One region of the Ruegeria sp. CDSB022 genome, then DNA from elsewhere that is predicted to be linked to it. Evidence: riboswitches for the same ligand, from Rfam matches in the RefSeq annotation. Region 1 holds a riboswitch; the other holds the start of a gene.

What was found. A riboswitch is a leader RNA that binds a small molecule or an ion and turns the genes downstream of it on or off. The one in region 1 is predicted to bind cobalamin.
Region 2: linked by a shared signal. The riboswitch ahead of AC2FIZ_RS10825 (hypothetical protein) and the one ahead of AC2FIZ_RS00340 (DUF1636 family protein) in region 1 are both predicted to bind cobalamin.

What each region holds. Positions count from the first base shown of each region.
Region 1 is NZ_JBXWOZ010000001.1:68,266-72,297, forward strand. It holds gene cobN (cobaltochelatase subunit CobN) at 1-503, opposite strand, end outside; gene cobW (cobalamin biosynthesis protein CobW) at 507-1,562, opposite strand; gene AC2FIZ_RS00340 (DUF1636 family protein) at 1,565-1,939, opposite strand; cobalamin riboswitch at 2,034-2,240, opposite strand; gene AC2FIZ_RS00345 (hypothetical protein) at 3,432-3,818, shown strand; gene AC2FIZ_RS00350 (helix-turn-helix domain-containing protein) at 3,916-4,032, shown strand, end outside.
Region 2 is NZ_JBXWOZ010000005.1:48,046-52,077, forward strand. It holds gene rsgA (ribosome small subunit-dependent GTPase A) at 1-1,003, shown strand, start outside; gene AC2FIZ_RS10820 (alpha/beta hydrolase family protein) at 1,028-1,885, opposite strand; cobalamin riboswitch at 2,025-2,244, shown strand; gene AC2FIZ_RS10825 (hypothetical protein) at 2,328-2,732, shown strand; gene AC2FIZ_RS10830 (protein-tyrosine phosphatase family protein) at 2,734-3,234, opposite strand; gene AC2FIZ_RS10835 (DNA polymerase III subunit gamma/tau) at 3,391-4,032, shown strand, end outside.

The DNA of each region.
Region 1 (4,032 bases):
GAATAAAGCCCCGCGGCCAGCGCCATTTGCGCCAGCGCAGCCTGCGCTGCGACCTCACCGCCTGTGTCGCAAAGATGCGCCAGCCGCCGCAGGGTTGAAACGGGCAGGGTAGAATAGTCATCCAGGCGCGTATCTTCACGTCCATCCGCCGGCAGGACTGCCACAGCGATGCCTTTGGCGTGGGCCAGTGCCAGAACCTGCTGCAATCCGTAGGACCAGTAGGGCACGCCACCGATCAGGCGGATCAGAATGCCTTTGGCGCCCTCCAGCGTCTGCTCGACATAGGTGTCGACAGAAAGCGGGTGCTTCAGCGCCGTTAGATTGGCCAGCCGCAGGGTCGGCATCCGACCTTCGGGTCCGCCACCACGATGCCAGCCTGCCGCGAAAGCGCCAAGGTCACTGTCGGAAAAGGACAGCACCACCAGATCCGCCGGGCTCTGGCCCAGATCGGTTGGGGTCTCCGTTTCCTCTAACCCATGGCTTTCGCGGAAGACGACGTGCATGGCTTACTCGGCGGCCTCGGTCACACCCACGAGGATTTCGCGGATTTCAGCCTCTTTGATGTCGTCATGCTCGGCGATGACCACCAGACGCGAGCGACGCTCTTCACCTGGCTCCCACGGGCGGTCGTACTGATGACGCACACGGGCCCCGACTGCCTGCACCAAAAGGCGCATGGGTTTGCCGGTAACAGCGGCATAGCCTTTGACCCGCAGGATGTTCAGTTCATTCGCCAGACGTTCGATATTGGCGACCAGCTGGGCCGGATCGGTCTGTTCCGGCAGCTCGACAATGATGCTTTCGAAATCATCATGCTCGTGATCGTGGTGGCCATCGTGATGGCTGGGACGTGCCTCCATGTCATCTTCGGCAGCGGCCTCAAGCCCCAGCACAACACGTACATCCACAGCGCCTTCGGCCACTTCGACCACGGGCAGCGGGCGCGGAGCCTCTGCCGCGATGATTTCCTTGGCCTTGGCGACCCCCTCGGGGCCAGCAAGATCAGGCTTGGTCAGCAGAATGATGTCGGCGCAGGAGATCTGGTCCTCGAACACCTCGGATAGCGGCGTTTCGTGATCAATCGAGTCATCGGCCAGGCGCTGGGCATCCACCGCAGCGACATTCGGGGCAAAGCGACCGGCGGCCACAGCTTCGGCATCGGCCAGAGCAATTACGCCATCCACGGTGATTTTCGAGCGGATATCCGGCCAGTCGAACGCTTTCAGCAGCGGCTTGGGCAGGGCCAAGCCAGAGGTTTCGATCAGAATGTGATCGGGGCGCGGCTCTAGCGCCATCAGCGCCTCGATGGTCGGGATGAAATCATCTGCCACGGTGCAGCAGATGCATCCATTGGCCAATTCCATGATGTTTTCCGCCGGGCAATCGGGGATCGCGCAGGATTTGAGGATATCGCCATCGACGCCAACATCTCCAAACTCGTTGACCACAATGGCCAGGCGCTTGCCCTGCGGGTTCTGCATCAGATGACGCACGAGCGTGGTCTTGCCCGAGCCCAGAAAGCCGGTGATCACAGTGACGGGCAGTTTTTCGAGATTGCTCATATCTAAGCTCCAATCGGGGGAATGCGGGCCGCACAGTTTTTGCGGAAATGTTCAGGACGTTCGCGCCATTTAACGAGGCCATCTTGGGTCGCGAGATATTTGGTCGCGCCTTCAACAATGGTCTCGACATGATCGGTTTCATCGAGATGCTCATAGACAAAGGTCCAACGTTTGGGTCCGCCACGCAGCACAATCGAGCAGCCCTGATCGCAATTTGAAAGGCATTCTACTGCCTTCAAAGTGACGCCATCAGGAAGTTCTGCCTGCTCCAACGCCTTGTGCAGCAACGCCCCAGGACGATCTGCATCATTCTCGACGGGCAGGCCGCGGCGGCAGGTCGTGCACACCAGCAGTTCAACAGGTGTGGTCTCGGTCATGTCTCTCATCCCCCCAAATCCTCTTCGCGGGGGACGGGGTTTCATGCGGGCCACGTATTGCGACATGGGCCCGACACCGGATCACCCCGTCCGGTTTCAACTTCGGATGTTGGCAGGTCTCCCGGCTTGCGGATGTCAGAGGCTGGCCTCTGGCAGATGTCCCGCCTTCCCGGCCTGTCTGGCCAGTGGCTTTGGGCACCCTCTCCGGTCACGGTCGCGGGGGCGGCTGCGTTTGACGGTTGACCGCTGACGCATTCCCTTTTCATCTGCATGTGCAGACACCAACGGATGGGACATGCGGCACGGGCAGGGGGCTTGTCAAGCGCGGCAGACGCACGGAAATCATCGAGAATGGAAAAGCGACCTGCCAATGCCTGTCAGCGGCATGTTTGGTCAGCCATATGTAAAATGACCGCAGGCGAATTTGGGCTTTGCGCCTCGAAGATATCCAGACGAAAGGATTCGCGGGCCCGTTACTTCAAAGGGCATATCGCGTGGAATCGATAGAGCGGTCAAATTTACCGGCCGAGCCAGTGAGTTCACCGCCTTCTGATCAATCCGGTGTCAAGCTTCACTCAGCAGAGCACTGCCGTAGCGAGACGGCGTGTCGCAGGCTCGAAAAAACCGAATGCGAAGCAACTGTTTGAAAGTATTGGAGGCGAGTACCGGACCCGCTACCATTTTTCTAAGCCATTGAATAACCCGGATTATCGGGGAAGAGGTTGGCTTGTGTGTCTCACTTTGTGTCGCACAACGTGCAAATCGTTGTGAATAATGTCAATAGCCAACCCTTGTTCCCTGCATTCTGATAAACCTCACCACATAACGTCAATAACACGGCCATCGCTGTGCTGGCATACTCCCACGCCCCCTATAGACGTAAAGCCAGAACTGTCCGCGTAGTTCATATCGCATCGCATAGTTGAGCCCTTGTCTCCAAACATCACAGCGACGAGGTTACCGGTGGTTGTAGAGGTGAAAACGGGGACTGTTGTCCCATTGGCAAAGCCAACCCCAGAACCGCTGCTTGCATTGGCATACACGGCTTGCCCTTTAAAGTGTTCACCATCAATGGTTGTCTCATAGTAGTCTCGATCCATGCCTTGCTCATATTGGAATTGAACGCGGGTACCCTCGCCACGCACAACTCCTTGCATCGTTCCCCCACATGCTGCGAGCGTAGTCAGTGAGCATATTGCTGCGATCCTAGGTAAGTACTTCATAGTGCTGCCTGCTTTAATGGTTAGTATGTTTATTCTTACACTTTGGATGCAAAGTATCAAAGTTTTACTTCGGATGCTGCATCAATGTGCAAAAGCGGGGCTGATTACTTATAAGTGGTAGGTCTAAGTAGACACGGAATACCTGCAAAAAGTGCGAAGGGGTACGGGGTTCACGGTGGACCCCAAACCATCCTAAAACCATCCATAAACCACCTACGCGCAGGCGCGAGGTGGCGGAAGAGGTTGAAGATCTGGAATCTGAGAAGATCTTGGCAGTCTATCCCGAGGACAGGATCCGAGACCGGCGGACTACTCTGCGCCTGATCGCAGCAGCTGTGAAGGCCGGAGTGAAGCCCGATGATCTGAGGCAGGCGGTCAAAGCCTATGCCAAGGAAAGCGAGGGCTACACGCGCAGCAAGGTCTGTTTCTCAGACAACTGGTTCAAGATGCGCCGGTGGGAGAAGGGACTGGCCCAGATCCAGGCCGACCGCGAGAAGGCGCGAGAGGCCGAAGCCAAAGGTCGTGCAAGCCTCGCCGAATGGATCCACGAGCGCCATCCCCTGTGCCGCCATATCACGAACCGCCAGATCGAGGACTTGATCGCGTCAAAGCTGGTGACGCCCGAGCAGGTTCGTGCTGCGGGGCTGCAGGCATAAGTGCGACTCGAGTGATACGCTGTAGCGTAAAAAGCGGATATTTACGTTGCAGCGTAAGTTGTTTTCATTTACGCTGTGCCGTAAAAGGAGCCACATCATGGACCTCACAGCACGAACGGCCGAGCAGATCGGCGAGGCACTCCGCCGGACGCGCAAGGCGCGCGGCTGGACCCAAAGCGATATTAGCGCGCGCACGAATTTGCGCGTCGCGACG
Region 2 (4,032 bases), on a different contig from region 1:
ATGGTCCTCTCATTTTGCAGCCCAACATGCTGTGAACCCTACCTGCACACCGCATCGCATCAACGCCGTCCATCGTGATCGCCTGATCGGCCTGAATGCGCTGGGCGACACATCTGATCTGACCCCTGACCGATCAACCGGCGAATTTGCGGTTGGCGATTGGATCCTTGCGGATGATCAAAACCGCATTCGGCATCTTTTGGAGCGCAAAAGCCTCTTGCAACGCCGGGCCGCAGGCACCGGTGCGCAGGTTCAACTGATCGCGGCGAATGTGGACGTGCTGTATATCGTCAGTTCCTGCAATGCCGATTTCAATCTGGCACGGCTTGAGCGTTATCTGGCGCTGGCGCATCAGGCCGGGTGCTATCCGGTTGTTGTCCTGACCAAGGCCGACAGCTGCCCTGACCCAGAGAGCTATGCCAGTCAGGCCAGTTCGCTGGCTCGGTTTCTGACCGTTCTAACCGTCAACGCGCTGGAGGCGTCAGAGATTGATCCGATCCTGTCCTGGTGCCCTTCCGGGCAAACTGCTGCTTTGGTCGGCTCATCCGGTGTCGGCAAAACCACATTGGCGAACGCCATGACTGGTCAGGCCGGGACAACGGCGGGGATCCGCGAGGATGACGCACGGGGTCGCCACACCACGACACATCGTGCGCTTCACCCGATGCGAAACGGGGGGTGGCTGATTGATACGCCAGGAATGCGCGCCCTGCGTTTGATGGATGCCCAAGACGGCGTGGATGAGGTTTTCTCAGACCTTCTAGAATTGGCTGCAAGGTGCCGGTTCTCAGATTGCCAGCACCAGGCCGAACCCGGTTGTGCTGTACAAGAGGCGATTGCCAATGGCGTGATTGAGCCCGACCGGCTGGCGCGCTGGCACAAGCTTCGGCGCGAAGATCAGAGGAATTCCGAAACCCTCGCGCAGTCACGGGCACGTGACAAAGCCTTTGGCAAAATGGTGCGATCCGTCATGAATGACAAAAAGTCCCGCAGCAGACACTGAGCGTGACAGAAAGGCGCCTCGTTTTCAGGCAATCAACCGGGGCCAAACCGCCCGGTTTCTGCGGGCAAAAGCGCCAATATGACCGATCTCAGGCGCTCCGAATTCATTCGGAGACAACAGATGTCGCCGCGCCTTTGGTCCATACAGATCGGCAAGCCGCCAGACAGCGTCTGGCGGCACCATCTGGTCGTCCTCGAAGGTGAACAGGTCCACCGGCGTATTCGATTGCGCCCATCTCGCTTCGGGCAGAGCGTCACCGATCTGCGGCACATAATTCTGCGGCGCCGTGCACCAGCTACGCCATTGCCAATAGACCGGACCAGGCAAATCGGCACCGATCCCCACCGCTTTGCCCGGCAGATAGCCCAGCGCATTCACTGCCAGACGCCCATGCACATGCCAGAACATCCACGCCAGCCCGCGATAGGGCCAGGGATGGTCGGACAGAGTAACCAGCCCCGAACATACACAGATCATCCGGTCGATCTGATCAATGTCTGGCTGCACCGGCCCCAGCAAGCCGCCAAGGGAATGACCGATGCTCCACTGCAAAGCGTCCGGGAACCGCCTGCGCATCTCAGCCCGTGCGGCGGGCATGTCGACCAAGGCCCAATCCGCCATGGTCACCTCAGAGGTTTTGAGTTTGTCGCGCAGCGAATGCCCGAAATCGCTGTAGTCATAGGTCAAACAGGCAATACCCTGTTCGGCGGCCAGCCAACGGGCAAAATGCTGGTAATAGTCGCGCGGCACTGCAGTTGCGCTGTGAATCACCACGGCGACCTTCGGCTCGGTTTCAGGCAGATACAGCCGCGCCGACAGGCTGGCAGAGCCTGAGGCAAAATCAAAGTCCTTAGTCTGGACGCAGGGCGTGGTATCAAGCATGGCGCTTCCGACAAATTCTGAACTACTCGGTTCACTCAACAATCGGCCCGATTTCGGCCACCAGAGTCAAGATTTCATCAAGATGACCAAACGTCCGGTTTGAACCCCAACAGGTGGCTTGACTCGGGGTCTGCATAGCCGCTAGCGATGTGGTGATGGTTCTTGCCCCGGAATTGGGGCGGGATGAAAAGGGAACACGGTGCGGTCTGCCCCGGCGATGCCGGAAAGGGCCAACTCCGCGACTGCCCCCGCAACTGTAAGCGGTGAGCAATGCCGAAATACCACTGGCCCCAGGGCTGGGAAGGTCGGCAAAGCGACGACCCGCAAGTCAGGAGACCTGCCATCGTATCGAAACCGAAACTCGGGCGGGGTGTCCGGGCAGGTCGTCAGCGCGCTGTCACACCTGATCCTCACCCTTCGTCCTGCGCGCGGAGGGCGCATTATGATCTGGAAGACAAAGACACATGAATTCACCGCAACCGTCTGTCAGAGGACCGGGAAACCCTGCCCCGCCCTGGCCCGAATGGCACGCGCCATGGCCGAGGCGATGGCGACGGCAACGCCTGCAGCATCCAAAACATTCGAGGTCGAAGGCACTAGCGATCTGACCCATTGCACCGAAGGCTGCACGGCCCGTTTTCGGGCCCAATCAGAACAGATCAGGGTCTATTGCGGCACCAGTACGGACACGCCGACAGAAATGCTGGACGCCTATGGCGACATGATGTTCGGGCCGGAGTTCATCCAGAAATCCGCTGGTTTTCTGTCAGAACCACCCTGTGCGATGCTCGACGTTTCGACCCTGCCGCCGCGCAGCGACAGTATTCCGTATCAAGTGTCTGCCTGAATCAGGGAAGGGTTCGGGCCGGCAACCCGGCCCAGTCCTTTTGCGCGTCGGTTTCCACCGCGCAGGGCCGCACCGCACGCAACCGCCGAAGCGCTTGGCCAGGCGCTTCGCCGCATTCCACCATTAGCCGCATCACAACCATCCCCGAGCGACCGCACCCACCGCGGCAATGCACCAGCACCTTGCCACCGCTGGCAAGGACATGTTGGGCCGCCTCACTGGCTTGCGGCCAAAGCGCCTCAACCTCAGGCGTGGGGACGCCGAAATCGCGGATTGGAAGGTGAACCCAGGCAATCCGTTCGCACTGCAGGTCCGCCTCGAATGACAGCCCGCCGGAATGCTGGAACTCATCCGAGGTCGTCATCGAGATGACCAGGTCCGGCGCCCAATCCCGGATTACTGCGAAATCCCCAGCATAATCGCCCGTGACCCCCGGCAGTGGGCACAGAGCGATCTGCCCTTTGCCCAATCCAAGAGGGTGAATTGCAAAACTCTCCAACACAGCTCCTTTTCCTGCATCACCACATGGGGCTAAAGCCCCTCATGATTTACCGGCTCTGATGCAACTTGCCAAAACGAAATTCCTTTTCGCGCGCGGTGGACGCGGACGGCGGGGGTCTCTACGCTGCAAACCTGACACGAATCCAACAGAGCAGACATGACCGACACGCCCAGCCCCGCCTATCAGGTTCTCGCGCGGAAATACCGCCCGGAAACTTTTGCTGACCTCGTCGGTCAGAACGCAATGGTGCGCACGCTGAAAAACGCGTTCGAGGCCGACCGGATTGCGCAAGCCTTCATCATGACTGGCATCCGCGGCACCGGTAAGACGACCACGGCCCGGATCATCGCCAAGGGCATGAACTGCATCGGTCCTGATGGGCAAGGCAAGCCCACGACCGAACCTTGCGGCCAGTGCGAACATTGCGTCGCCATCATGGAAGGCCGCCATGTCGATGTGATGGAGATGGACGCCGCCAGCCGCACCGGCGTAAATGACATTCGCGAAATCATCGACTCGGTGCGCTATCGTGCCGCCAGTGCGCGCTATAAGATCTACATCATCGACGAAGTTCACATGCTTTCGACCAGCGCGTTCAACGCGCTGCTCAAGACGTTGGAAGAACCTCCTGCGCATGTGAAGTTCATCTTTGCCACGACCGAAATCCGCAAAGTCCCGGTGACTGTTCTGTCGCGGTGCCAACGATTTGACCTGCGCCGGATCGAACCCGAGGACATGATTGGCCTGCTCAATAAGATCGCAGCGGCTGAGAAGGCACAGATCGCGGAGGATGCCCTG